Regions from separate parts of the Polaromonas sp. P1_F1 genome, predicted to be linked through region 2. Evidence: predicted binding sites of a transcription regulator. Region 2 holds the regulator's gene; each other region holds the start of a gene.

Region 1 (4,649 bases), on a different contig from region 2:
GGAAAAAAAGCTCATAACGCTCATCGAGCCGTACGGCCGAGAAATGCGCAATGCCTTCTTTATCGACGTAACCCCAGATGTCAGCCCGGGCGGGCGCCGCGAACAGCGCCGCCAGCCCCAGAACGAGCGAAGGCAATGCCGGCGCACGCAACAGGCGTGCAAAGCGCGGCAAGGTTGACGGCAACTTCAAAAAAGAATTCATCAAATATCTATTTCCACGGCGTCACCGTGCAATTCCATCAGTTCGCGGCGCGCTGCGGCCTCGCCTTTGCCCATCAGCTTGGTGATCAGGCTCTCGGTTTGCAGAAAATCCTGGTTGCCCAGTTGCACGGGCAACAGGCGGCGGGTGTCAGGATTGAGTGTGGTTTCCCATAATTGTTCCGCGCTCATTTCGCCAAGGCCCTTGAAGCGGCTGATGCTCCAGGCACCTTCTTTTACGCCATCCTTGCGTAACTTGTCCAATATGGCGGTCAGTTCGCCTTCATCAAGGGCGTACACCTTTGAAGCCGGCTTTTTGCCCCGCGCCGGCGCATCCACCCGGTACAGCGGCGGCCGGGCCACATAGACATTACCTGATTCGATCAATTTGGGGAAGTGGCGGAAAAAGAGGGTCAAAAGCAGCACCTGGATATGCGAGCCGTCCACATCGGCGTCGCTCAGGATGCAAACCTTGCCGTAGCGCAGGCCAGAGAGGTCTGGCGTGTCGTTCGGGCCGTGCGGGTCGACCCCGATGGCGACCGCGATGTCGTGGATTTCGGTGTTGGCAAACAGGCGGTCGCGCTCGACCTCCCAGGTATTGAGCACCTTGCCGCGCAGCGGCAGGATGGCCTGGCTTTCCTTGTCGCGGCCCATCTTGGCGCTGCCGCCGGCCGAATCACCCTCGACCAGGAAGACTTCGTTGTGCGCCAAATCCCGGCTTTCGCAGTCGGTCAGCTTGCCGGGCAGCACGGCCACACCGGAGCCCTTGCGTTTTTCGACCTTCTGGCCGGCTTTCTGCCGGGTTTGGGCGGCCTTGATGGCCAGTTCGGCCAGTTTGCGGCCGTAATCGACGTGCTGGTTAAGCCAAAGCTCCAGCGTGGGCCGCACAAAGCTGGACACCAGCCGTACCGCGTCGCGTGAATTGAGGCGTTCCTTGATCTGGCCCTGGAACTGTGGATCGAGCACCTTGGCGCTCAGGACATAGCTGGCGCGGGCAAAAACGTCTTCCGGCAAGAGCTTGACCCCCTTGGGCAGCAGCGAATGCAGGTCGACAAAGCTCTTGACGGCATTGAAGAGGCCGTCGCGCAGGCCGCTTTCGTGCGTGCCGCCGGCGCTGGTGGGAATCAGGTTGACGTAGCTTTCGCGCACCGGCTGCCCCTCTTCGGTGAAGGCCACGCACCACTGCGCGCCCTCGCCTTCGGCAAAACTCTCGTGCGAAGCGTCGGCAAAACCTTCGCCCTCAAACATCGGGATCACCGGGTCGCCGGTTAGCGTCTGCATCAGGTAATCGCGCAGGCCGCCCTTGTAGAGCCAGGTTTGGGTATCTTTGGTTTTCTCGTTGGTCAGCGTTACCGTGACGCCGGGCATCAGCACCGCCTTGCTGCGCAGCAGGTGCGTGAGCTCGGCCATGGGCAGCGCGGCCGATTCAAAGTATTTGGAATCGGGCCAGGCGCGGACGGTGGTACCCGTCTTGCGGTCTCCATCGCCGTTTTTGCGCAGGTGCAGCTTTTCAATGACGTCACCGCCCGAGAACACCAGGTGGGCGACCATGCCTTCACGGTAAGAGGTGACTTCCAGCCGCTTGGACAGTGCATTGGTCACGCTCACGCCGACGCCGTGCAAGCCACCCGAGAAGCTGTAGGCGCCTCCCTTGCCTTTGTCAAATTTGCCGCCCGCGTGCAGCCGGGTATAGACGATCTCGATGACCGGTACCTTTTCTTCAGGGTGCAGGCCGAAAGGAACGCCTCGGCCGTCGTCGTCGACGCTCACCGAGCCGTCGGTGTGCAGCGTGACCTTGATCTTCTTGCCGTAGCCGGCCAGGGCCTCGTCGGCGGAGTTGTCCAGCACTTCCTGGATGATGTGCAGGGGGTTGTCGGTGCGCGTATACATGCCCGGCCGTTGCTTGACGGGCTCCAGGCCCTTGAGCACGCGGATCGAGCCTTCGGAATATTCGGTGGGTAGTTTGTCAGCCATGGCAGATGAAAGAATTGCCGCAATTGTAGTCGGGGCCGGCAAAGTCACTGTATAAATATACAGCCAACCTGATTTGAGACAGGGAACGAAGTGCGGCCCGGGCAGTGTTCCGCCATTTTCGTTACAGTCGGCAAAGAGCCTTCCGGCCGCCTCAGGCCTTTCCTTTTTTTCGCCACTCGCGGCGACTCGCCCATGACCACCGAAACCAAAAAACTCTCCATGCTGCAGGTGCTGATCTGCGGCGCCACCATCGTCACGCTGTCCATGGGCATTCGCCACGGTTTTGGCCTCTGGCTGCAGCCCATCACGCAGGCGCAGGGCTGGACGCGCGAGACTTTTGCCTTTGCGCTGGCGGTGCAAAACCTGTCCTGGGGGGTGTTCGGCATTTTTGCCGGCATGGCGGCTGACCGCTTTGGCGCCTTCCGCGTGATCGTGGGCGGTGCCCTGCTGTACGGGCTGGGCCTGGTGGGCATGGCGCTGTCGCCCACCGGTTTCCTGTTCACCCTGACAGCCGGCGTGCTGATTGGTGCCGCGCAGGCCGGAACCACGTATGCCGTGATTTATGGCGTGATCGGGCGCAATATTTCGGCCGATAAACGCTCGTGGGCCATGGGCGTGGCCGCGGCGGCGGGCTCATTCGGCCAGTTCCTGATGGTGCCGACCGAAGGTTTCCTGATCAGCAGCCTGGGCTGGAAAGAGGCTTTACTGGTGCTGAGCGGCGCCGTGCTGCTGATTGCGCCGCTGGCATTGGGCCTGCGCGAAGGCGGTTTCACCGGCGGGCAGCCTGCCAAACGCGAGCAGACTATCCTTCAGGCGCTGCGCGAGGCTTTCAAGTACCCGAGCTTTCAATTGCTGATGGCGGGCTACTTTGTCTGCGGCTTCCAGGTGGTGTTCATCGGCGTCCACATGCCCAGCTACCTCAAGGACAAGGGCCTGTCGCCCCAAGTCGCAAGTTACGCGCTGGCGCTGATCGGCCTCTTTAATGTGTTCGGCACATACATTGCGGGCTCGCTGGGCCAGAAAATTGCCAAGCGCAAGATCCTGGCGACGATTTATCTCTCGCGCGCCATCGTGATCGCCGTGTTCCTGGCGGCACCGCTCAGCCCCTTGAGCGTCTACATCTTTGCCAGCCTGATGGGCCTGCTATGGCTGTCGACCATCCCGCCGACCAATGCCGTCGTGGCGCAGATCTTCGGCATCCAGCACTTGTCGATGCTGGGTGGCTTTATCTTCTTCAGCCACCAGATCGGCTCCTTCCTGGGCGTCTGGCTGGGCGGCTATTTATATGACCGCACGGGCAGCTACGACATCGTCTGGTACATCGCGATTGCATTGGGCGTGTTTGCCGCGCTGGTGAACCTGCCGGTTCGTGAATCACCGATTGCACGCGCGGCCGTGCCCCAAGGGGCCTGACGTGGCCAAAAGAATCGGCCTGTGGACGCTTGCGATCATCGCGTCGCTGGGGGTGTTTGCCCTCTACACACGGCCGGATTTCCTGTTCACACTCGCCAACCAGGTCTGGGCCTGCTTCTAGCGCAAGGCCCTGCCTGGGGGTTTTATGTGTGTTTTGGGCTGCGGCCCAATCAGGACGGGCGCAAGCAGCTATGAAAACAATAGTAATTACCGGAGCCTCAGACGGCATAGGCGCTGAAATGGCGCGGCAATTGGCCAAAACCCACGGCGCCGGCGTGGCGCTGGTGCTGGCCGCGCGCAATGAAGCACTGCTCAATGAGGTTGCGGGCCAATGCGTTGCCCACGGGGCACTGACCCTGGCCGTCAAAACCGATGTGTCGCAAGAGGACCAATGCCGCCAACTGGTGGCCGCCGCCATCGGCCGGTTCGGGCAAATCGATGCCTTGATCAACAACGCAGGCATGTCGGCGCAAGCCCTTTTTGAAGACGTCAAGGCCCAGGACCTGGCCTGGTACGAACAGTTAATGCGCATCAACCTCTGGGGCAGCGTCTGGTGCACCCATGCCGCACTGCCGTATTTAAAAGTGCGCCACGGCAGCATCGTGGCGGTCTCCAGCCTGGCAGGCCTGATCGGCGTGCCCGGCCGCACCGCCTACAGCGCCACCAAATTCGCCATGACGGGCTTCTTCGAGGCATTGCGGGCCGAGCTTAAAACGGCCGGTGTCAGCGTAACGACGGCCTACCCGGGCGTGGTCGCCACCCGCATCCGCCACCGTGGCTTCAACGCGGCCGGCGTGGCGGCAGGTGCCAGCGGCCTGAAAGAAGACGACGCCATGAGTGTCGAGGAATGCGCGCGGCTCATCCTTGAGGGCATGGAGCGCCGGGAACGCGAGGTGGTCATGACGGCCAAGGGCAAGCTGGGCCGCTGGCTCAAGCTGATCGCGCCGAGCCGGGTCGAGGCGATGGCGCACGCCGCGCTCAAAGATGACGTAAGACCCTACTGATGGAAAACAATGCGCATGGCACGGAACCACCCTCCGCCTGGGTGCAGCGCTGGTCGCACC
Region 2 (4,649 bases):
TCATAAAATCCGAGGACATCCATGAGACTGATTTTGTTGGGCGCGCCTGGCGCGGGCAAGGGGACGCAAGCGACCTTCATCTGCCAGAAGTACGGCATTCCCCAGATTTCCACCGGCGACATGCTTCGTGCGGCCGTCAAAGCCGGCACGCAGCTGGGCATTGAAGCCAAAAAAATCATGGACTCGGGTGCACTGGTCAGCGACGACCTGATCATCAATTTAGTCAAAGAGCGCATTGCCCAGCCCGACTGCGCCAAGGGCTTTCTGTTTGACGGCTTTCCGCGCACCATTCCGCAGGCGGACGCCATGAAGTCTGCCGGCGTCAAGCTGGACTACGTTCTTGAAATCGACGTCCCCTTCGACGCCATCATCGAGCGCATGAGCGGACGCCGTTCGCACCCCGCCTCAGGCCGCACCTACCACGTCAAGTTCAATCCGCCCAAGGTTGAAGGCAAAGACGATGTGACCGGCGAGCCGCTGATCCAGCGCGATGACGACAAGGAAGAAACTGTCCGCAAGCGCCTGGAGGTTTACAGCGCCCAGACCCGTCCGCTGGTTGAGTACTACTCCAGCTGGGCAAAGTCAGAGCCTGAACTGGCCCCGAAATACCGTGCCATCAGCGGCATGGGCGGTGTTGACGAGATCACCGCCCGGGCATTTAAGGCGCTGGCGGGTTGAACCGGCCTAACGCGAGTCCACTTGCCCCAAAAAAGCCGTCAGCCCGACGGCTTTTTTTATTCCGGCTTCCGGACCTGGTGGACTGCAATTGCAAGCGCGGCTTCAACTCTCCGCCAGCAACTCGAGCATCATCGCTATCCTCGCCTTCACGGGACTCAGCCCCTGCGAATCAGAAAACAGATCCCCCGGTGTGGGCAAGACCCGGCCATTGAAGCATCTTGTCGCACGGACGACCCGAACCCCCGCAGACCGCGCGCGAAGCAAGGCCGCCTCCAGCGCGTGGTGCAAGGTGCCATTACCCGTGGCAGCAACCACCAGCCCCTGGACACCCTGTGCCAGCAACGCGTCCACGATCGCACCACTGGCGCCGGCATGGTTCATGACAATCTCAACGCGCGGCCACTGGAGCGGAATCATGGAATTCGCTATTATTTTTATAGCTGCTTGCGCCCGTTCCACATGGGTTTCCGGCCAATTTCTCACTAACCTGAGGAATCCTTCCTCCACATAGCCAATCGGCCCCGCATCACCGGAGTCAAAAGCGTCAACCCTGTAGGTATGCACTTTCTGCACGTCCAGCGCGCTGTGGATGGTTCCGGCACACACCGCGACAACACCCATTGCCCCAGCATGACGCGCCACCGCCATGGCATCCAGCATGTTCTGGGGGCCGTCAGGCACCAGCGCAGTCGCCGGCCGCATGGCACAGGTCAGCACCACAGGTTTATCGGGGCGGCACACCGCATGAAGGAAATACGCCGTTTCTTCCAGCGTGTCCGTGCCGTGCGTGATGACAATGCCCTGCACGTCCGGCTGGGCCAGAAAGTGATTGACCCGACTGGCCAGCCGCACCCATACATCGAAGCTCATGTCCTTGCTGTCGACCTGCGCGACCTGCTCGGTCATCAAGGGGCCGAACCTGGCCAAAGGCGGGACCGCCGCCACAAGTTGCTCAACGCCCACCTGGGCAGCGGTATAGCCGATGTTGTCCGACGCACTCGCAGCCTGCCCGGCAATCGTGCCGCCGGTGCCCAGAATCACAATATTTTGAGGATGCATAAAACGTAAACTTGCAATCTTTTAAAAACTGGATGAAAATACAGTTACTGGATATTAAAACAGCTACGGCAACGTTGCGTACCCAAAGCCAGCAGGCAATACGCAAGCGGGCTGAAGCAGTGATTCAAGGAGCAACAGTGATGAGCACACTCGATAACTTTTCGCATTTTCCCTCTGAGGCTCCCAAGCTCACTGCGCGCCAGCAGCAAATTCTGGAATTGATCCAGAGCGCCATCGCGCGCACGGGCGCCCCGCCCACCCGTGCTGAAATCGCCGCTGAGCTTGGCTTTCGCTCTGCCAATGCCGCCGAGGAGCACTTGCAGGCGCTGGCCCGCAAAGGCGTCATCGAGCTGGTCAGCGGGACCTCACGCGGCATACGTTTGCGCAATGACGCCCTTCGCAGCCTGAACGAATCCAGAATCAAACAGTTTTCCCTGCCGTTGCAAAGCCTGGCCCAACTCGCCCTACCTCTGGTGGGGCGGGTTGCTGCTGGCAGCCCGATTCTCGCGCAGGAACATGTCGAGCAAACCTATTATTTTGAAAGCAGCCTGTTTCAGCGCCAGCCCGACTACCTGCTCAAGGTCCGCGGCATGAGCATGCGGGACGCAGGCATCATGGATGGCGACCTGCTGGCCGTCAAGCAATCCAAGGAAGCCAAGAATGGTCAAATTGTCGTGGCCCGGCTGGGTGATGAAGTGACCGTCAAGCGCTTTCGTCGCAACAAGCACCTGATCGAACTTCTGCCCGAAAACCCGGACTTTAAAACCATTGTGGTCGAGCCCGGCGAGCCTTTCGAACTGGAAGGCCTGGCCGTCGGCCTCATTCGCAACACGATGCTGATGTAGGCAGCTCACCTGGCCACGCACCAGGTGGCGGGCGTTTGGCCGTTGTGATGGCCAACACCCTGGTGTCGGGGCCTTCCTGGCAATTTGCCAGTTTGCAATCCTGCCTGTGTAAACCTCTCTCATACAGGAGTTCATCATGGGAATCATCAGTTTTTCACATTCACCAATGTCGTCAGTCCTGCTGGCACCCGTGCAGGCATTGGTGTCATTGTTTTTGCCGGCGCAGGGTATGACTGGGGCAAGCCGTTTTTCCGCGCCAGCCGGCGCACAGCCCAGATCTCACCAGCTTGCGCTACCCTTTGCTTCCGGCGATTTCGCGGCAATGCGCGGCCCGTCTGCCCGCGCCACTGGTGCTCTTGCCGTCCAACGCTCTGTCAAGGCGTCCCGACCCAGCCGGCTGCGAGTTGTCCGTGAGTTTGACTCCAATGTCGGCCCAGCGTGCGCTGGCCGCATGGTGATATCCGGCCGCATGGCCGACGTCTGCGCGGAACTTGAGCGCATGAGCCAGCGAGAAACCTCTTTGAGATAACTGGTACGGCAAGCATCCCACCAGAAGTTCAGCCCGGGCCTATGCGCTTTGCGGCGCCGTCTGGTGCGTTTCCTTGAGATACAAAATCCCCAGTCGGAAGTGACCCCGGCGGCAAGGAAGAAAAATCTTGCAGGCACAATATCGGCATGAATATTGTGATCCTCGACGACTATCAGGACGCGGTGCGGAAATTGAACTGCGCAGCCAAGCTGGAGGCCTACCCTGCCAAGGTCTATACCAACACCGTTAAAGGCATCGGCCAGCTGTCCGTCCGCCTCAAGGATGCCGATGTCATCGTCCTGATCCGGGAGAGAACCCAGCTCAACCGGCAAGTTATTGAAAAGCTGCCCAAACTCAAGCTGATTGCCCAGACAGGCCGTGTCGGAAGCCATATAGATGTCGCGGCTTGCACAGAACGCGGCATCGCGGTTGCCGAGGGCATTGGGTCTCCTACGGCACCCGCGGAGCTGACCTGGGCACTGGTAATGACCGCCATGCGCCGCATTCCGCACTATGTAGCCCACTTGAAGCATGGCGCCTGGCAGCAGGCAGGGCTCAAGTCAGCTTCGATGCCACCCAACTTCGGCATTGGCTCCGTCCTCAAGGGCAAGACATTGGGGGTATGGAGCTACGGGAAGATCGGGCAAATTGTGGCTGGCTACGGCAGGGCCTTTGGTATGCGTGTCGTGATATGGGGCCGCGACGCATCACTGGAGCGGGCACAGGCCGATGGCTTTGAAGTCGCGGCCAGCAAAGCCGAATTCTTTGAGCAAAGCGATGTACTGAGCCTTCACCTGCGGCTCAACGCAGAGACACGCGGTATCGTCACGCTGGAAGACCTGTCGCGCATGAAAACCACGTCCCTGCTGGTGAATACGTCAAGGGCGGAGCTGATCGAACCGGAAGCATTGATCGCCTCCCTCAATCGCGGGCGGCCCGGCCTGGCGGCCATCGATGTTTTTGAGTCGGAGCCCATCCTGCAAGGCCATGCGCTGCTCCGCCTGGAAAACTGCATTTGCACGCCGCATATTGGCTATGTTGAACAGGACAGCTATGAGCTGTACTTTGGCGCGGCGTTTGACAACGTCGTCAACTTCATCAAGGGCACGCCCACCAATATCGTCAACCCGGGGGCCTTGCAAGTACGGCGCTGATGTGACACGCGCAGCCTGATCAAGTGCGCGTAAACCCGGGATTCCCGGCGAGCCAGGCTCAAACTTCGCTCAAGTTTTCTGCGTCGGCCCCGAAGAATCCGGAAAGTCGAGGTCAAACTCGATGAGATTGTTGGCAGCGGATTGCGGCGGCTGCGCACCTGCATCGATTGATGGAAACGGGGCCAGGTCCGCCCCCTCGCCTGCACTCAAATCAATATCAAGACCAAGCCGGGGGGAAGCGGGAGGCTGTGTCGGGTCGGTTGCACCTGCCACGGCAGGAGATGGCAAGGGCGCCACGATCTGGAACCGGGCTGACAGTGGCTGGATGCTGGTAGGCCCAAAACCTGCAACGCCAGGGAGCGTGTCCGGCATGGTCGGAACCGA
Region 3 (4,649 bases), on a different contig from region 2:
CGACGGCCTGGTAGCCGTGGCCGCCGGTGCGGGCGGCCACGCAGGCGTGAAGAGCCCGTTCGCGCTGATCCAGGAAATCCGCCAGTGGTTTGACGGCCCCCTGGCGCTGTCGGGCGCCATCTCTACCGGCGGCGCGGTGCTGGCCGCGCAGGCCATGGGCGCCGACTTCGCCTACATCGGTTCGGCCTTCATCGCCACGGACGAAGCGCGCGCAGCCGACGCCTACAAGCAGGCCATCGTTGACGGAAATTCCGACGACATCGTTTACAGCAGCCTCTTCACCGGTGTGCACGGCAACTACCTCGCGCCGTCGATTCGCGCAGCCGGCATGGACCCTGAGAACCTTCCCGAAGGCGACGTCAAGACCATGAACTTCGGCGGCGGCGAAGGCAGCAAGTCCAAGGCCTGGAAAGACATCTGGGGCTGCGGCCAGGGCATTGGGTCTGTCAGCAAGGTCCAAAGCGCCGCGGCCTTTGTGGACCAGCTCAGGCGCGAGTACGAGCTGGCACGCCAACGGGTCTGCGCTTAAGCGTCATCGGTACCCAGAGCAGCGCTGCGCCTGAAACACCCGCCTTGACCACCGCAACCCGACGCTTTCCCGGCATGGATGCCCTCAAAGGGCTGGCCTGCGTCATGATCGTTTTGCATCACCTGGCCTTTTATGGCCCGATGTCGGATGTGGTGCACCCGTTTGCACCGGCCCTGATGGACTGGCTTTACGACTACGGCCGCATGGCCGTGCAGGTGTTCCTCGTCGTGAGTGGTTTTCTGGCGGCGGCCTCGCTTGCGCCGCAAGGTGTGGCCGTGTTCGGTGCACCTGGCTCCCTGATTTTTCGCCGCTACTGGCGGCTCGTCAAACCCTATCTTGTGGCGCTGGCCGTGAGCATGCTGGTGGCTGCGCTGGTCAGGCCCTGGTTCGCGCACCATTCCGTGCCGGATGCTCCCACGGTGCACCAGCTGCTGGCCCATGTCCTGCTGCTGCAGGACCTGCTCGGGCAGGACGCGCTTTCTGCTGGTGTCTGGTACGTGGCCATCGACTTCCAGCTCTACGCCATGGCGGTTCTCATTTTTGCCTTTGCCCGGCGGTTCCAGTTTCAGCCGCATGACGGCGACGCAACACACACCACTTCGGTTTCGGCCCCGCTCGGCGTCAGCCTCATTCTGATGGTCGCCTTGGCCTCTCTCCTGTTTTTCAACCGCTTGCCGGCCTTTGATGTCACCGCCCTCTATTTTTGTGGCTCCTATGCCCTGGGGATGCTGGCCTTCTGGGCCGCAAACCGTCTCGGCGCGCGGCGCAGCTTCTGGCTCGTGACCCTGGCGGTCATGGGTGGGCTGGCCCTGGCGCTTGATTTCCGGGGGCGCCTGGTGGTGGCGCTCGTTACCGCCTTCGGTCTGGCCTGGCTGGCGGTGCTGCAGCCGCAGGCCTGGCCGGTGCAATGGTTGCAGCAGCGCCGTCTGGTGCAGCTGGGCCAGATGTCCTATTCCGTGTTCCTCATCCACTTCCCTGTGTGCCTGCTGGTCAATGCCATCGTGAGCCATTTCTGGCCCACGCAGCTTGCGGCAAACGTGTTGGGCCTGTTGACGGCCTTCCTGCTGTCGCTGCTGGCGGGCTGGGTGCTGTACCAGTCGGTGGAATCGCGACCGATTCCTTTGCGGCCGCGCTGGTTGAGTCGCTTTTATTTGCGTTAAAAAGCAGCTCCTCGCCTTTCTGGACGAGCGCAACTTGCTATTGAATTAATAGCATTCAAMTGGAGCCGGGCTCACCGCCTGAACATCTCCAGCTTCAACACGGCAGGCTCACCCAGCCATGAGGCATGCGTGGTGTGGTCGGCAAGGTCATCGCCGGTGAGCCCGTGCACAAACACATCCAGTCCGTCGCGGTGTTCTTCGAGCCAGGGAATGACGCTGCCGAACGCCGCGCGGTCAAATGCCAGCTGGCAACTCCAGCGCGGGTGCGGCCCCACCTCGCGTTCATGCACACGCCCCACGGCAATCCCGAAAAGCGCGCCAGCTTTTTCGCACAGGGCACGTGCCTGCTCAACGGTGCCGGGCCCGAAATACACGTGGGCGTGATAGCGGGCATAAAGGTTTTCAGGTCGCTGGATCATGGTGAAACGGAAGGGAGGAGAGGGAAGGGAAAATGGAAAAGGGGCGTATCCATCACGCATTGGATGAGGCCTCAGGCATCCTCCAGAAACGTCAGGGTCGGTAGCGGTACATCGGGGTTTTCTTCGCGGACTTTTGCATGCGTCTGCTTCATGCGCTGCTGGCAATGTGCCAGGTCTTTCACCTGAAACAGAAAAAACACCTCTGCTGCGTCTTCCGCGTTTTGCCAGAGATACTTCAGATACATGCCTTGCTTCGCATGTTCATCCGCATCTTTTTCCAGCTGCTGTTTGACGGCGGCCAGCGGCGCGCCGGTGAGTTTTGCCAGTACGTGTGCCATGGGATGTCTCCTGCTTTAAACCCATTATTGCGGGCACTGCTGCAGACATTTGCCAAAGGGTTTTTGTTTGAATATACTGTATTTATATACAGTATTTTCTGCGGCCCTGCCGGGCACCGCTACCTTCCACCGAATCTTGTTGCCCTATGTCCGACGCCGTCATTCCCCTCCATGCCATCAAGGGCCGGGGCACTGCTACACGCATGCCGCACCGGTTTGAGAAAGACGTGCGCAACGCATGGGACGACGGCTGGGGTACGCTGGAAGAAGGCGCGGCGGGTGAGGCACCCCGGATCGAAACCACGGTCACAATGGAAGAAGCCCGCAGCGCCATCGTCGGCAACGATTCGCCTGATATCTTTTTTGACTACAGCATCAACCCGTACCGGGGCTGCGAGCATGGTTGCGTCTACTGCTATGCGCGGCCTACGCACAGCTACCTCAACCTCTCGCCTGGCCTCGACTTTGAAACGAAGATCATCGCCAAGCGCAACATTGCCGAGGTGTTGCGCGCCGACCTGCGCAAACGCAGCTATGTTCCCAAGCTGCTCAATATCGGCTCGGCCACCGACTGCTACCAGCCCGCCGAGCGCGAGCTGCGACTGACGCGCAGCATCATTGAGGTGATGCAGGAAGTGCGGCACCCGTTTTCATTGATCACTAAATCCAGCGGCGTAGAGCGTGACCTGGATCTGCTGGCGCCGCTGGCCGCCGACAAGCTGGCCGCCGCCTACGTGACCATCACCACACTCGACGGCGAACTCGCACGCAAGCTCGAGCCGCGCGCGGCCGCGCCGCACCGGCGCCTGCGCACCATCCGCACGCTGGCAGAGCATGGTGTTCCTGTCGGCGTCAGCGTGGCGCCGCAAATCCCGTTTGTAAACGACGACATGGAGCACGTGCTGGAGGCGGCCTGGGAGGCCGGTGCACGCAGCGCCTTCTACACCGTGATACGCCTGCCGTGGGAAGTGGCGCCCATTTTCAAGGAGTGGCTGGAGCTGCACTACCCGCAGCGCGCCGCGCGCATCATGGCGCGCATCCACGAGATGCGCGGCGGCAAAGATTACGACAGCGACTTCGCCACGCGCATGAAGGGCCACGGCCTGTGGGCCGAGCTCATCAAGCAGCGCTTTGAGAAAGCCTGCCACCGGATCGGCTTTAACCGCCAGCGCATCGAGCTGGATCTGAGCCGGTTCCGGCCGCCAGCGGCTGCGGGTGCCGAAGGGCAGGGCAGGCTGTTCTGAGGGGCACGCGTCAGTTCGACGCGAGGGCTATAGTCCAAAAAGCGTGTGCATCACGCCTCATACCGTTTGAAGATAAAAGGAGTTCACCTTGGCGCTTGACTGGAAATATTCATCGGAAGGCATGGCCGATGCGGACTGGGAAGAGCTCTCCAATCTCTACCGCGTTGCCCCCTTGGGCGACAAGAAGCCTGCGGATCTGCAGATTGTTTTCTCCAACAGCATGTTCAAGTGTTTTGTGTATGACGCCGGCAAGCTGATCGCTGCGGGCCGTGCGGTAGCGGATGGCAGGGACTGCTCTTACATCTGCGACATCGCAGTGGCGCCGGACCGGCAGGGATCAGGTATGGGCAAGGACATGGTTGCGGCGCTGGTGAAGCTTTCCAGTGGCCACAAAAAAATCATCCTGTACGCGGTCGCCGGCAAAGAGCCGTTTTACCGCAAGCTCGGCTTTCGGCGCATGCTGACCGCGATGGCGATTTTTGCGAATACCGAGCAGGCGATTCAGAGTGGTTTGATCAGCGACACCTGATTCTGGTGCCCGGCGCTTCGCTAGCGCAGATAGCTGCGGTTGAGGCGCACTTCGAGCTTCTTCTGCAGCGTTTCAAACGAGGCACTCATCGCCCAGTAAATACCCGCAGCCGCCAGGTACAGCGGAAAGGGCTGGAAGGTAGTGGCAATCACTTCCTTGGTCGCCAGCATCAGCTCGCCCACGGCAATCACCGAGACGAGCGAGGTGTCCTTGATCAGGCTGATCAGGCTGTTCGACAGGCTGGGCACTGCCAGGCGCAGGGCCTGCGGGCCGATCACATAGCGCAGCGTTTGCGCTTGCGTCAGACCCAGGCTGCGGGCCGCATTCCATTGGCCGTGCTCCACGCCGTTGATTGCGCCGCGAATGGTTTCCGACAGGTAGGCGCCCACGTTCAGGCTCAGGCCCAGGATGCCGGCGCTGATCGGGTCGA
Region 4 (4,649 bases), on a different contig from region 2:
TTGTCAGCGGCGACGTGCATGTGGCTGCGGTGGGCGTGCTGGAGTCGACGCGTGACCCGGTGGACACCAACGCCCAGGTGATCAACCAGCTCACCAGCAGCGGCATCGTGCACCCGGCGCCGCCTGCCATGGCGCGCTATTTTCTGGAACAGGCCTGCCAGCAGGTGGAAACCGTGGACCGAGGCATCACCGCCGCCATGTACGAATTTCCCACCACTTCGCGCCGCCTGATCGGTGCGCGTAATTTCATGACGATTGAGCCTGACGATGCGGGTAATCCGGCGCAACGCCTGTGGATCAACTGGTGGGTGGAAAACGAATCCGAGCCCAGCAGCAAGGTGATTCACCCGGTGGGGTAAGCGGCCCCGCTTAACCGAGCCACTTGGCCAGCCGGAGCCTGCTGGTTGCCGGTTCGGGCGTGATGGTGCCGCTCTCGGGACATGTTATTTTTCACCTGAAAAAGGGGATGGCGCCAGCCGCGCGCCATGACTAGACTGAATATCCAGTCGCCGGTTTTTACCGGAAGGTCAGCTCATCAACATTGCCGCGCTGCGGCACAAGGATGGTCCCCATGGCAGCAGGAAGGGTGTTATCGCGCTTTGGCTTTCCGGTCCTGGCGAGTGCCGGCGCCGCTGCCAGCGCCTATTACCTGGCAAACCAGCCGGTGGTGCCGGTCAAGTTCTCGACGTGGAGAAACACGACGGATCCAAAACAGGCAGAACACATGACCGTCAAATACGGACGGGGTTCGTGGGGCCATTACGAAGATTTCCGGATGGGCAGCGGCCCACCCCGTACGGATTTGCCAAAGTTTGGCGCCGTGAACAAGCTGACGGGCATAGATGAGTCCAAGCCTTACTCGAACCTGGCCTATGGCAGCCATACACCGACGGAGCACAGGGACCGCTTCCTGGCGCGTCCGGCCCTGGCAAGCGATGTCAAGAAGGGGCGGGAATACCGCTATGACTCCAAGGAGGCGATGCGCGCAAAGGTGTCGGTGTTCGAGCTCTGGAAGCTCAAGCAGATGACAAGCGAACGCCAGCAGCACGGCGTGTTCCACCTGTACGGCGAGGCATCCGACCCGTACACGACGCGGTGCATGACGCACATTGAAACGCTGGCCAGTGTCCGTGGCCAGAAGCTGTCTCCCGACAACCCTTCCAAGGTGGCGCACGAGTTTCATGCGCTCAACCCCTCCAGTACCGAGAAACCCAAGCTGAAAACCTACTCGGTAGAGGGCGTTCAGCGCCCTGGCAATGTGCCGGTCGGCACCCCGGTCAAGAGCCACCCCGGCACGCTGGACAAGGCGTATTGGGAGGCGGCCAACACGGGCGCCCACAACGTGGGCCGGCCACCCCCGCCAAAACTCTAGACGCGCGAGAACAGCGGTACCGCCGGCAAGCGCGCTGCACCCTGATTTGCAGGGAAGTGCCGGTTTTCCCGGCGGCTCCGGGGTGAATAATTCTCGACTGGGGTACCCGGGTTTCAAGCGGGTTGGCGGGGCGTCAAATCAGCCATATACTGTACATAAATACAGTATATTCGACTTGATCCGGACCACCTTCCATGCCCACCCTCACTGCAATGCCCAGCGCTTTGCCGGACTTTGCCGACGCCCTGAATGCCCAGGTTTGGCGGGCCGGCGAGCTGGGCAGCGCGAGTGCGCAGACGGTGGCCACAGGTTATGCAGCGCTCGACCAGGCCTTGCCGGGAGGCGGCTGGCCGCAGGGCGCGCTGGTTGAAGTGCTGCTGCCGCAGGCGGGCCTGCAGGAATGGGGTTTGCTGGCGCCCGGCCTGGCCCGCGCCCTCAACCAGCCCGCCACACCGGATGAGCCCGGCGCGCAACTGACGGCGCTGGTCGGCGCGCCTTACCTGCCATTTGGCCCCGCACTGGGCGCGCGCCAGATCGACATGCGGCGGCTCATCAGCATCCACGGCAAGCCAGGTGACGCGCCTTCGCTGCTCTGGGCCACGCGAGAGGCGCTGCAGTGCGCTGACGTGACCGCCGTGCTGGCCTGGCTGCCCGATGCGCGCAGCGCCCACCTGCGCCGCCTGCAGATTGCCGCGCATGCGCACCACAAGCTGCTGTTTGTGTTCCGGCCGCTGCGGGCCCAACACGAATCGTCACCCGCGCCGCTGCGCCTGCTGCTGGAAGGCACTGTGCGGGAGGGCGGCAACCTGCTGGTCCATGTGCTCAAGCGCCGCGGCCCGCCGCTGGCCGCGCCGGTGCTGCTCGATACCCGGCCCGCCCGGCTGTCGGCCTTGCTGGCGGCCAGCCGCGACATGGCCCGGCAAAAGCGGGAAGAGCAAAAGCGGGAAGAGCTTGCCCCCATCCTGCTGCCATCGCTGGTTTCGCTTCCTGTCACCTCACCCCGGAGTCCCATCCATGCGTTGCTGGATCGCATTGCGCATCTCGATCACCACTGACGCGGCGCAACCGGCCTCGTCTGTGCTGGACGCCGCCGCTTTGCAGCGCGCGGTGGCCAGCCTGGCGCTGGGCTTCACGCCGCGCGTGGCGCTGGTCGATGAAGCGGTGCTGATGGACGTAACGGGCAGCCTGCGCCTCTTTGGCGGGCTGGCGCGGCTGATGCAGCTGCTGGCGCAGAAAATCGACCTATTTTTTGAATCAAACCAGGTTGCAGCCCTTATGGAACGTGCGCAAGGTGCTACATCTTTGATAGCAATCGGACGGCTTCGGCTGCAGCAGGATCAGGCCGGCGCGTTGAAAAAACGCGTGGCCGACCTGCCCATGCACACGTTGACGGCCGCGCGCCCGCACCTGGGTGTGCTGGAGCGCATTGGCTGCCGCAGCTGGGACGACCTGCTGCGCCTGCCGCGTGACGGCGTGGCGCGGCGTTTTGGCGCCGAGCTGCTGGAGGCGCTGGACCGCGCCCGCGGCACCGTAGCCGACGACTACGAGTGGCAAGTGCTGCCCGAGCACTTTGAAGAAAAACTGGAGCTCAACGCGCTTGTCACCCATGGGCCTGCGCTGATGGCGGGCGTTGAGCGCCTGCTGGTCCACCTGCATGCCTGGCTGCTGGGGCGCCAGAGCGGGCTCTGCGCCCTGAAAATCATCTGGCACCTGGACAAACGCCGCGATGTGGCGCCGACCGGCGAGCTCGAGATTCGCACGGCCCAGCCCGCCCAAGACCTGCGCCATGTGGCGCGCCTTATCTCAGAGCACCTGGCGCAGCAAAAGCTGCCGGCGCCGGTGCACAGCCTGACGCTGCAGTCGCTGGCCACCGAGCTGCTGGCCGACTCGGCCGCCGCCACCGGCAGCCTGCTGATGGAAGCGCGCCGGCAGGGCGACAGCGTGGTGGAGCTGGTCGAGCGACTCAGCGCCCGCCTGGGCGATGCCAATGTGCAAGCCTGGCAACCTTGCACCGACCACCGGCCCGAGCTGATGCAGCGCTGGGTGAGTGCCCGAAGTGCTATCAAATCAATAGCTGCTTGCGCACAGCCAATGCGCGCCAGGGCCATAAAAGGCTTAAAAAAAACCACTCCACATGCTTCTTCGGAAGCCCGGGCCGAAGCCTTGTACCCGGCCTGGTTGCTGCCCGAACCGCTGAAATTGCAAGCCGCAGGCAACAGCCCGGTTTATCAGGGCAAGCTGACGCGCCTGGCCGGGCCGCAGCGGCTGGAGGCTGCCGAATGGCTGCTGGCCGATCACGAGAACCGCAGCGCTGAGCCGGGCCTGTGTGAAAAGCCGTGGGCGTTCCGCGACTACTACATCTACCGCAGCCAGCAGGGCGGCCTGCTGTGGGTTTACAGCGAAAGGCTGGGCTCTGCCGCCCAGGCCGGCCGGCAACGCACCTGGTATTTGCACGGCTTTTTTGCCTGAGGCCCGTATGCCTGCCTACGCACTTCCTGATTACGCTGAGCTGCACGCGCTGAGCAACTTCAGCTTCCAGCGTGGCGCCTCGCACGCGCAGGAACTGGCCGAACGCGCTTCCGAGCTGGGTTACAAGGCGCTGGCCATCACCGACGAGTGTTCGGTGGCCGGGGTGGTCAGGGCGCATGAGGTGGCAAAGGAGCTGGGCCTCAAGCTGCTGCCGGGCGCGGAATTTTTGGTGCAGGCACCCGATGCCTTCAGGCTGGTGGTGCTGCCGCACAACGCGGCAGGCTGGGGCAACCTGTGCGAGTTCATCACCGAAGCGCGCAAGGCTGGCGACGTGGTCGAAAAAGGCAGCTACCGCGTCGCGCTGGGTGAAACGGATTTCTCCAGGCTGGGCGACTGTGAAATCCTGCTCACGCCCCTGCATGAAGCAGGTGCGAGTGCTATCAATACAGAAGCGCTTTGCGCACATTGCGACTGGGCTGCAGGCCTTTTTGGCATCAACGCCTGGCTGGCGGTGGAGCTGCTGCAGGGCCTGGACGATGCGCTGCGCCTGCAGCAGCTGCAAGAGGTGGCCCGGCGCACCGGCATACGGCTGGTGGCGGCCGGCCATGTGCTGATGCACAAGCGCTCGCGCAAGCCGCTGCACGACGTGATGACTGCCATCAAGCTGGGCAAGCCGGTGCACGAATGCGGCTTCGCGCTGCAGCCCAACGCCGAGGCACATTTGCGGCCGCGCATGCGTCTGGCCGAGATTTACCCCGCCAGCCTGTTGCGTGCCACGCTGGAAGTGGCGGCGCGGTGCAATTTCAAT

The links. Region 2 encodes LexA, which represses DNA repair genes until DNA is damaged. Its sites were predicted from a motif close to ACTGTATNNNNATACAGT; they were not measured.
Region 1: the regulator LexA is predicted to act here: its motif matches at 2,219-2,236, upstream of AC1DZE_RS13185 (DNA topoisomerase IV subunit B).
Region 3: the regulator LexA is predicted to act here: its motif matches at 2,522-2,539, upstream of AC1DZE_RS13445 (PA0069 family radical SAM protein).
Region 4: the regulator LexA is predicted to act here: its motif matches at 1,521-1,538, upstream of imuA (translesion DNA synthesis-associated protein ImuA).

What each region holds. Positions count from the first base shown of each region.
Region 1 is NZ_JBFUBJ010000004.1:197,211-201,859, reverse strand. It holds gene AC1DZE_RS13190 (lytic transglycosylase domain-containing protein) at 1-202, opposite strand, end outside; gene AC1DZE_RS13185 (DNA topoisomerase IV subunit B) at 202-2,172, opposite strand; gene AC1DZE_RS13180 (MFS transporter) at 2,365-3,585, shown strand; gene AC1DZE_RS13175 (SDR family oxidoreductase) at 3,777-4,589, shown strand; gene AC1DZE_RS13170 (class I SAM-dependent methyltransferase) at 4,589-4,649, shown strand, end outside.
Region 2 is NZ_JBFUBJ010000010.1:56,570-61,218, reverse strand. It holds gene adk (adenylate kinase) at 22-678, shown strand; gene AC1DZE_RS21220 (asparaginase) at 781-1,737, opposite strand; gene lexA (transcriptional repressor LexA) at 1,878-2,582, shown strand; gene AC1DZE_RS21210 (D-2-hydroxyacid dehydrogenase family protein) at 3,258-4,265, shown strand; gene AC1DZE_RS21205 (type IV pilus assembly protein FimV) at 4,335-4,649, opposite strand, start outside.
Region 3 is NZ_JBFUBJ010000004.1:248,656-253,304, forward strand. It holds gene AC1DZE_RS13425 (NAD(P)H-dependent flavin oxidoreductase) at 1-529, shown strand, start outside; gene AC1DZE_RS13430 (acyltransferase family protein) at 574-1,689, shown strand; gene AC1DZE_RS13435 (DOPA 4,5-dioxygenase family protein) at 1,761-2,108, opposite strand; gene AC1DZE_RS13440 (hypothetical protein) at 2,180-2,446, opposite strand; gene AC1DZE_RS13445 (PA0069 family radical SAM protein) at 2,593-3,690, shown strand; gene AC1DZE_RS13450 (GNAT family N-acetyltransferase) at 3,779-4,219, shown strand; gene AC1DZE_RS13455 (amino acid ABC transporter permease) at 4,240-4,649, opposite strand, start outside.
Region 4 is NZ_JBFUBJ010000006.1:181,208-185,856, forward strand. It holds gene AC1DZE_RS17075 (alkaline phosphatase D family protein) at 1-359, shown strand, start outside; gene AC1DZE_RS17080 (hypothetical protein) at 572-1,372, shown strand; gene imuA (translesion DNA synthesis-associated protein ImuA) at 1,567-2,427, shown strand; gene AC1DZE_RS17090 (Y-family DNA polymerase) at 2,387-3,841, shown strand; gene AC1DZE_RS17095 (error-prone DNA polymerase) at 3,849-4,649, shown strand, end outside.